Regions from separate parts of the Proteus sp. GOKU genome, predicted to be linked through region 2. Evidence: predicted binding sites of a transcription regulator. Region 2 holds the regulator's gene; each other region holds the start of a gene.
What was found. The regulator Fur, encoded in region 2, represses iron uptake genes when iron is present. The targets are predictions, from matches to a motif close to ATAATAATGAGAACNACTATCAA.

Region 1: a site for Fur is predicted at 1,329-1,351, ahead of fepB (Fe2+-enterobactin ABC transporter substrate-binding protein). Genes of this name have one in related genera too.
Region 3: a site for Fur is predicted at 1,058-1,080, ahead of EHE21_RS03205 (TonB-dependent siderophore receptor). Genes of this name have one in related genera too.
Region 4: a site for Fur is predicted at 851-873, ahead of exbB (tonB-system energizer ExbB). Genes of this name have one in related genera too.

What each region holds. Positions count from the first base shown of each region.
Region 1 covers NZ_CP034105.1:4,126,214-4,128,425, reverse strand. Annotated here, with positions in the region: gene EHE21_RS18800 (FecCD family ABC transporter permease) at 1-313, opposite strand, end outside; gene fepB (Fe2+-enterobactin ABC transporter substrate-binding protein) at 320-1,276, opposite strand; gene EHE21_RS18790 (energy transducer TonB) at 1,465-2,212, opposite strand, start outside.
Region 2 covers NZ_CP034105.1:1,162,887-1,165,098, forward strand. Annotated here, with positions in the region: gene EHE21_RS05355 (DUF817 domain-containing protein) at 1-757, shown strand, start outside; gene fur (ferric iron uptake transcriptional regulator) at 837-1,283, opposite strand; gene fldA (flavodoxin FldA) at 1,473-2,000, opposite strand.
Region 3 covers NZ_CP034105.1:683,205-685,416, reverse strand. Annotated here, with positions in the region: gene EHE21_RS03205 (TonB-dependent siderophore receptor) at 1-1,043, opposite strand, end outside; gene EHE21_RS03200 (ATP-binding cassette domain-containing protein) at 1,176-2,212, opposite strand, start outside.
Region 4 covers NZ_CP034105.1:701,307-703,518, forward strand. Annotated here, with positions in the region: gene metC (cystathionine beta-lyase) at 1-693, opposite strand, end outside; gene exbB (tonB-system energizer ExbB) at 1,023-2,042, shown strand; gene exbD (TonB system transport protein ExbD) at 2,049-2,212, shown strand, end outside.

The DNA.
Region 1 (2,212 bases), 1.2 Mb from region 2:
TCGCAACCATGGCTCCAGCATTAATGCCAAACAAGCCCGGATCAGCGAGTGGGTTGCGAGTCAAAGCTTGCATTAGTGTTCCGGCTCCGCCTAATGCGACACCAATCACTATTGCTAATAATGTGCGAGGAAAGCGTAGATAGCGCACTAATAAGTGCTCACTATTTGTCGTATCAAAATCGATAAAAGCCTGCCATGTTGTGTACATAGAAACAGGTCGGCTTCCTACAAATAAGCTTAATAGTGCAAAACAGAGCAATAGAAGAATAGCGCCTCTTATTCCCCACTTTATGCTATGGTGAGAAGTGAACATGCGTTATTACTTCTGTTGGCCAAAGCGCGTAACCATATCACTGATAATTTCTTGCGCGCTGTAATAATCAATACGAAACGAGTTTGCACCTAAACCATAAACTTGATTATTTTTTATAGAAGGTAGATTGGCAAGAATGGGATCAGCCATAAATACATCGGCTTCTTTGGCGGTTCCACTTAATAGGAACGTTGTAGGTGCAGTGAGTTGTGTTAAATGCTCATATTGAGCCCACACAAAATCTGAAACGGGTTTATCTTTCGGTTGCCACGCAAGATCTGCACTTTCAATGGTAAAACCGAGTTGTTGTAATAATACCGCGTGAGGGCTGGTGGTTAGCGAAACGGGATTAACAGTACCAGCGCCAAAATAAGAGATAATATTGACCTGACCTTCAGGGAGTTGTAGCGCTTCTTTCCCTTCTTTTACTATATTTGCAAAATGCTGTAATAGTGTAGCGGTCTCTTCTTCTTGTCCTGTTGCTTGTGCCAATTGTAACGCCAAGCTTTCCCAGCTCTGTTTGCCGTAATCTAAAACAATGGTCGGCGCGATTTGTTTAAATTGTTCAACTTGAGGATAGACCGTATCACCACCATTGATGGAAACAACGATTAAATCAGGTGCATAAAGATAAGCCATCTCTAATGAAACACTGCCCGCAGACCACAGTTTTTCAACCTTTCTCTCTTTTGCCACTTTATCCCATTGGGCAAAAAATTGGCCATTTGCCGCCGTTGAACTGGCAACCACCGGAGCTTGCATTGCAAGGAGCGTTCCGGTGATAGAAACTGATGCCGATAAAATACGCTGAGGTTTTGCGTTAATTTCAGTTTTAGTGCCATCAACGTTGGTAAAAGTGCGAGGCCAAGATTGGCTATCAGCGCCAACATCAGAAGCATTTGCTGTATTAACAATAAAAGAAAAAATAAAAAGACAGGCAATAGAGACAACGGATTTAAACATGACCACTTTCCAAGTAAATAATCTTTACTTTAAATAATAAATGTAATTATTAATGTTAATCATAATCAATATCATTAACAATAAGGATTTATGGGTTTGTGATCGGAAAAGTGAGAATGAGCGCACAAAAACAACTTTATAAAAAAACACCCAAGTCCAAGTTGTACTCAGGTGTTTCCGTTATTTTATTAATTTAATTGAAAATCTAATGAAACAATCAAAGGATTCAATAGGTTTTCAGGTTTAGGGCCTATGGGCTTTACACGTTTAACCGCAGCAATAGCCGCATTATCAAGAGAGGAAATACCCGAGGTACTTTCTATCTCAACCCTTGAAATCACACCTTCAGAGGTTAGTGAAAAGCTCACCACCACCTGACCTTCATGTTGCATGCGACGTGCTTGTGATGGATAACGTTTATGGCGCTCTATTTCTCGACGCAGTGAACTAATATAGTGATTATCAGATTCGCCTTGCCCTATTCCTTTCTCGCTTAATGCATGACTTCTTCCTGCTAACGAGCTTGCCGTATGTTGCGTTAAGCTTTCTGCCGATGCTTCTGAAGTCGTTTGCGCTACTTGGCTTTCTAAATCACGCTGTTTTATCGGCTCTACTTTTTCTTGCACCACCTGTTTTTTTACAGGTGTAATTGGTTTTATAGGTATAGGCTTTTCTTTTATTTTTTCAGGTATTTTCTTTGGTGCTTCAACAAACTCCCCTTTTTCGGCAATGGGTAAAACAATAGGCGTTTCTTGTGGCTCCGTTTCCACTAAAGGTTCCGGCACGACTGTAGATTGTTGAGGAGGTGAAAATACCACTTGGTAAACGGATAATGTATTTTCTTGTTGCTGATGAATATGGTGCGCACTTTCTGTCATAGAAAGTGAACGTAACACCCAACTTAATACGCCGATATAAACTAACGATATGCCAATC
Region 2 (2,212 bases):
TTTTTTTGGTGTAAAAGAGGCGCGTTCTTGTTTATTTGCCGGATTTTTCTTTTTTATTTTATTTGCAACACCAAGTAAAGGTATCTTTGGTATACCTCGTTATGACGTGCTTCTTATTCTCGCTATCGCTTTTCAATTATGGATGGTGTGGGGAAAGCTAGAAACATGGGATGAATTAAAAGCGATCTGTTTTTTCCACATTGTTGGGTTTGTGATGGAATTATTTAAAACATCAGCGGCAATTGGATCGTGGAAATACCCTGATTTTGCTTATACAAAATTGTGGGAAGTCCCTTTGTTTACAGGGTTTATGTACTCTGCGGTAGGAAGTTATTTAATTCAAGCATGGCGTTTTTTAAAAGTACGAATTGAACATTATCCACCTTATTGGATGGCAACTTTGGTTGCTCTCGCTATCTATATTAATTTCTTTTCTCATCACTTTATCGGTGATTATCGCTGGTATTTAACTGCCTTTATTTTAGGTCTTTATGCTCGTAGTGTGGTTTATTTTACTCCTTATGATACTGAGCGAAAAATGCCTTTATTACTCGCTTTTGTTCTAATAGGTTTCTTTATTTGGCTTGCTGAGAATTTCGGTACATTTTTTGGTGTTTGGCAATATCCTAACCAAATTGGTGCTTGGTCTGCTGTACATGCAGGCAAATGGGGCTCTTGGTCACTATTGGTTATTGTCACATTTACCATTGTGGTTCATTTAAAACATATTAAGCACAGTATCAGTGTGGCTAAGTAGAGTTATCCTCGGATTTTAGGCAATAAAAAAGGAACTGTGAACAGTTCCTTTTTTTTACTGAGAGATTATCCAGAATGAATTATTTCTCATCATGTGCGTGGCTATCTTCTTTGCAATTGCCTTCAGCGCAGTGGCCATATAAGTAAAGGCTATGATTGGAAAGCTTGATACCATGACGTTCAGCGATGTTTCTTTGGCGTAATTCAATTGCATCGTCTGTAAACTCGATAACTTTACCACAATCAAGACAAATTAAGTGGTCATGATGGTGTTGTTGAGTTAATTCAAATACTGATTTACCACCTTCAAAATTATGTCGGGTAACAATACCAGCATCATCAAATTGGTTTAAGACGCGATACACTGTTGCCAGACCAATCTCTTCACCGATATCGATGAGTTTTTTGTAGAGATCTTCAGCACTGACATGATGGCACTCAGGATCCTGGAGCACTTCCAAGATCTTTAAGCGAGGAAGTGTAACTTTTAACCCAGCATTTTTTAACGCTTTATTATTGTCGGTCATGCGGATTTAATCCTGTTGCTAATGGTGAATTTAATTTTTGTGCTCACAAATAGGTTTTATTCATTAATACTCGGGTGAATAAATAACCTCATTGATTATAGGCATGATATTTAAAAATAAACACCCCACCTATCACACTATCTTAGCACACCATTGAATAATTATCATTCTCAATATTGAGTATTTATTTTATCCCAGAATTTCGTCTAGGCTCATTTCTTCTTTGATTTGAGCAACCCAAGCGTCAACACGCTCTTCGGTTAATTCTGGTTGACGATCTTCATCAATCGCAAGACCGATAAAATGATTATCATCTGCAAGCCCTTTAGAGGCTTCGAAATGATAACCTTCTGTTGGCCAATGACCTACGATAACTGCGCCACGAGGCTCAATAATATCGCGGATAGTACCCATTGCATCACAGAAATATTCTGCGTAGTCCTCTTGGTCACCACAACCAAATAGTGCAACAAGCTTACCATTGAAATCAATATCTTCTAGTGTTGGGAAAAAGTCATCCCAATCACATTGTGCTTCACCATAATACCAAGTAGGAATACCTAGTAACAGAATATCGAACGCTTCGATGTCTTCTTGACTGGATTTTGCAATATCATGAACTTCGGCATTATCAGCGCCCAGTCTTTCTTGAAGCATTTTGGCAATATTTTCAGTGTTGCCAGTATCACTGCCGAAGAATATTCCTATGATTGCCATAAAGTGAGATAACCTCTTTTATTCTAAATTCGTTATATTTCAAATTGTAGCGTTATTGACTACGTATATTTTCACAAGTTACATACTTTCTTGTATGTTTCCAGTGACTCATTCACTTGTCACCTAGCTACACTTCAAAATATTTAGAGTATATTTGTCTGTGTTTGAACAATTACTAGTGAAAGATAAGCATTGTGTTTTCATAATAGAAA
Region 3 (2,212 bases), 480 kb from region 2:
CCTGCATACAGCAAACGCGCTTTAGCATATTGATAATCAGCATTTATTTTAAACAGCCAATCATCATTAATTTGATGTTCAATTCCAGTAAATAGACGTGTGGTATCCCATTTGAATTTATCCCAATCAGCATCTAAATAGGTTTTACGAGAAAGATGTAAATCGCTCCCATCTTTCCCCATTGGCACACCAGCCATATTGGTGATGGAATCGATTGTTTGATATTGAATACCTGTGCGTAATAGCGTGTTAGATGTTAAATCAGCATCAACAGTGGCATAAATTAAGCGTGTTTTTTGATCTGAAATATCGTAGAAGAAATCTTTATCTTCCCATGCCATTACAACTCGACCACGGACACTACCGTCTTGATTTAAACGCCCGCCCACATCGACTTCACCGCGATAACGGTTCCAACTTCCAGCCGTAAATGTTGCTTTTAATTGATCGTCTAAAGGTGCATGTTTACGTACCATATTGACGGTTGCCGCAGGATTCCCCATTCCATGCATTAATCCGTTAGAGCCTTTTAAGATCTCAACACGTTCATAAACAGCCATATCTTGCGGCGAACTTGCCATATTTCCCATTAAAGCAGGAACACCATCAAGCTCAAAAGAATTGATTTGAAAGCCACGAGCGTAATAAGCTGTTGTTAATAAAACAAAAGGTGCGCTAGTAACCCCATTAGCGCGAGTCATTACTTCATCAAGGGTATTTAAGTTTTGAGTTTCTATTTGCTCTCTGTCTATCACAGAGACTGTTTGAGGGATCTCTCTGGGCTTAAGTGCCATTTTACTTAATGTACTAACGCCTGGAGCAAGGTTATCGCGGTGTTGTGCTGTGCTTTCCGTCACCACCAAAACATCGACTTCTTTATTATTTTCTGTTGCTGTATTAGCGATAGCAGAAAGTGAAAATAAAGCGGTAGAACACAAAATAGCGCATTGTGTTAATGCCAATTTATTTTGTGTGCGTTGATTTAATACTGGTGATAATTTCTGTGTTTTATCTAAGTCAGCTAAAGAAGAAATGTAAACCATACCTATCCCAAAATATTCAAATGATAATGGTTATCACTCTATCAATTTTGGGATTAAGGTATTTTCGATTGCCAAATTATCTCTTTCGATTGCCAATCGATATTACGCAACAACTAATGAAGATCGAAAAACTCAATATGATCCACAAAAACGTGAGAACCATATTGAAGATAACAACAATACATCAGGAGAACCTTCTTCAATGACTTTTCCATCATCAAGCACAATGACATGATCCGCCCGTTTGGCAATATCCGGATCATGAGTGATCACGACTCGAGTGGATGTTAGGTTTTCAAGATAAAGAGCCACTTTTTCACGACTGACTGTATCAAGGCTTGCCGTAGGTTCATCTAAAAATAAGATCTTAGGATCGGCTAATAATGAACGCGCTAAGCATAATCGTTGCTTTTGTCCTCCAGAATAACGGTCACCTTGTTCTCCTACATCTTCATCTAAATCAGTTTGAATCAACGGTAAATTCAATGCATTGAGTAACTGTAAAATATCCTTATCACTGATTGTTGATTGCTCATCTTGTAATAATGACCAGCGTAAAGTGCCTCTAATTAACTGGTTATGCTGAAATACGATTTGTCTTGTTTGCGCTAATACACTCCCAGATAAGTCGTTAACTTTTTTATCTCCATAAAAAACTTGCCCTTTATCCGCATCAATAAGACGCGCTAAAACACGTAGTAATGTTGTTTTACCTGCACCAGAACTGCCGACAATTGCCGTCATTTTTTTATCGGGGCATAGCGCTGTTATGTTAGAGAGGATCGGCGTACCTAAACTATTATTCACATCCAGTTGTTCACAACGAATGTCATTGCTTTTAGGCGTATCACTCTGTTTTGGGCTTTGTAATGTAGGAGCATCCAATGCGTTTTTAATTAATGTTAGTGACTGCTTGCTTTGTCTTAATGCTTGATCAATATGAGAAAGCTGAAATAACGGTTCAATAAAGCGAGCAATTAATACGACAACAGCTAACCACTGCGCTAAGGTGAGTTTGTTAGCATCAACATTTATCACACCAAACACGAGAACTGCGATAAAAATACCCTGAATGCAGAGAGAAAAAATTAAATGGTAAGGTAAACTCCGCTGTAATAACTGTACCTGTTGGTGATGTTGCGCTAACAAATCTTGCTGTAATTGCTGTG
Region 4 (2,212 bases), 460 kb from region 2:
CTCCCAACAACGTTTATTCGCCACAGCAAAACCTAACATGCCATCAGAGTGACCATTAATATATTTTGTGGCGGATTGGATTGAAATATCGACACCCAATGTTAGTGGTTTAAGCAGTAATCCTGCCGCCCAAGTGTTATCAATCATAATAATGATTTCAGGGTTATATTGGCGAACTGAATTGACTATTCCTTGTAGATCTTGAATTTCCATCGTGATTGATCCCGGAGATTCAAGAAAAACAATTTTTGTTTCAGGACGTAGCAATTGGCTGATCTCTTTGCCGATTAAAGGATCAAAGTAGGTCGTTGTGACTGAGAATTTACGTAAGATCTGATCACAAAAATTTTGAGTCGGATCGTAGGCAGAGCCTGTCACGAGAATATGAGAACCTTGCTCAACAAATGCGAGTATAGATTGCGTAATCGCCGCTGCACCTGAAGGAAATAGTGCACAGCCTGCACCTTGCTCTAATTCAGTTAACGCTTCTTGTAAGGCAAAATGGGTAGTTGTGCCTCGACGTCCATAAAAAAGTGTACCTTCTGCCCGTTTTTTCGTTGCTTCACGTTTTTGTGCAACGGAATCAAAAATAACGGATGATGTTCGTTGTATAATTGGGTTTACTGCGCCTTGGGAATATTTTTTAGCTCGACCAGAAAGGAGGAGTGAGGTTTCTTGTTTTTTTAGCGTCATCCTTAATACCTTCTTTTAATTGATGGTGTGTTTACCTCAAGTTAATTCATTTTTTGGATAAGTACAAAAGGCTTGCAGGGTAGTTGATAAAATTTCACGTTACGTGAAATAACGATAATTTGTCTTAAAAATCGACAAATGAAAAAAAAATAGCCAAATAGTAATGATAATTACTATCAAAATGCTTCATGTTTGATATCATTTGAGCGTTTTCTCTTTCCTGATGGCAAACAGGATGATTGTAAGCGAACGATTTTGGGTAAGTAGTGGCGTAAAGATGTCATTACTGAATAAATAAATAGATAAAAAAGAGAGTAAAAGGCCAACTGATGCGTAATTTGACAGCTTCTATTCTATTGGCAATCGGTCTGACAGGCTCTGCTTTTGCGGATACGACTCCTGCCACACCAACTGAACAGCCAACTACTGCTGCCGTTTCTTCAACAGCTTCTACACAGGGAACTGCTACACCGACAATAGTCACACCAACAACTGCTACTTCTACCACGGAAACGGGTAATGAAGTGAAAGCAGTCGGTACTGAAACCGCTAAGCCTGAAGGTGAAAATACACCTGCAACAACGGCTGAGAATTCAGAAAATGCACCTTTAGCGACAGAAAATGCATCGTCAGAAGTACAACCTGAAATGGTTGCTGGTGGCGGATTTGCTGAAGATTTATCTGTAATGGGTATGTACCGTAACGCAGACTTAGTCGTTAAGAGTGTCATGATTGGCTTACTGTTAGCCTCTATTGTCACTTGGGCACTATTTTTCGCGAAAGGAAGCTACTTAATTTCACTGCGTCGTCGCCTAAGAAATGAGACAGCTCAGTTAGTTGAAGCTAAATCACTCAACGATGCGTTAGCGATTAGCAAAAAATTTGGTAATAAAAGTGCAACCGCTGATTTCTTTAATGATGCAGAATTAGAGCGTACTTACTCTCAAGAAAGTAAAGTGGCTTCAGGTATTAAAGAGCGTGTTGAAATGCGAATGGAACGTCGCGTTGCAGCAATTATCCGTGAATTAGGTCGCGGTAATGGTTACTTAGCCACCATTGGTGCAATTTCTCCTTTTATCGGTCTTTTCGGTACGGTTTGGGGGATCATGAATAGCTTTATCGGTATTGCTCATTCTCAAACGACAAACCTTGCTGTTGTTGCACCAGGTATTGCAGAAGCGCTATTAGCAACCGCGATTGGCCTGATTGCGGCAATTCCAGCGGTTATTATCTATAACATTTTTGCTCGTATGATAGCGGGTTATCGTGGTGAAATTGGTGATATCGCAACAGGTGTGGTGACATTAGTCAGCCGTGATTTAGATATCGAAAACAGCAAAGCAAGGTAATGAATTATGGCAATGCGTCTTGGTGATGATTCAGGTGATGATAATGAATTGCATGATATCAATGTGACGCCTTTTATTGATGTCATGTTGGTTCTGCTCATTATCTTTATGGTGGCGGCACCTTTAGCTACTGTTGATATAAAAGTAAATTTACCCGCTTCAAGTGCAAA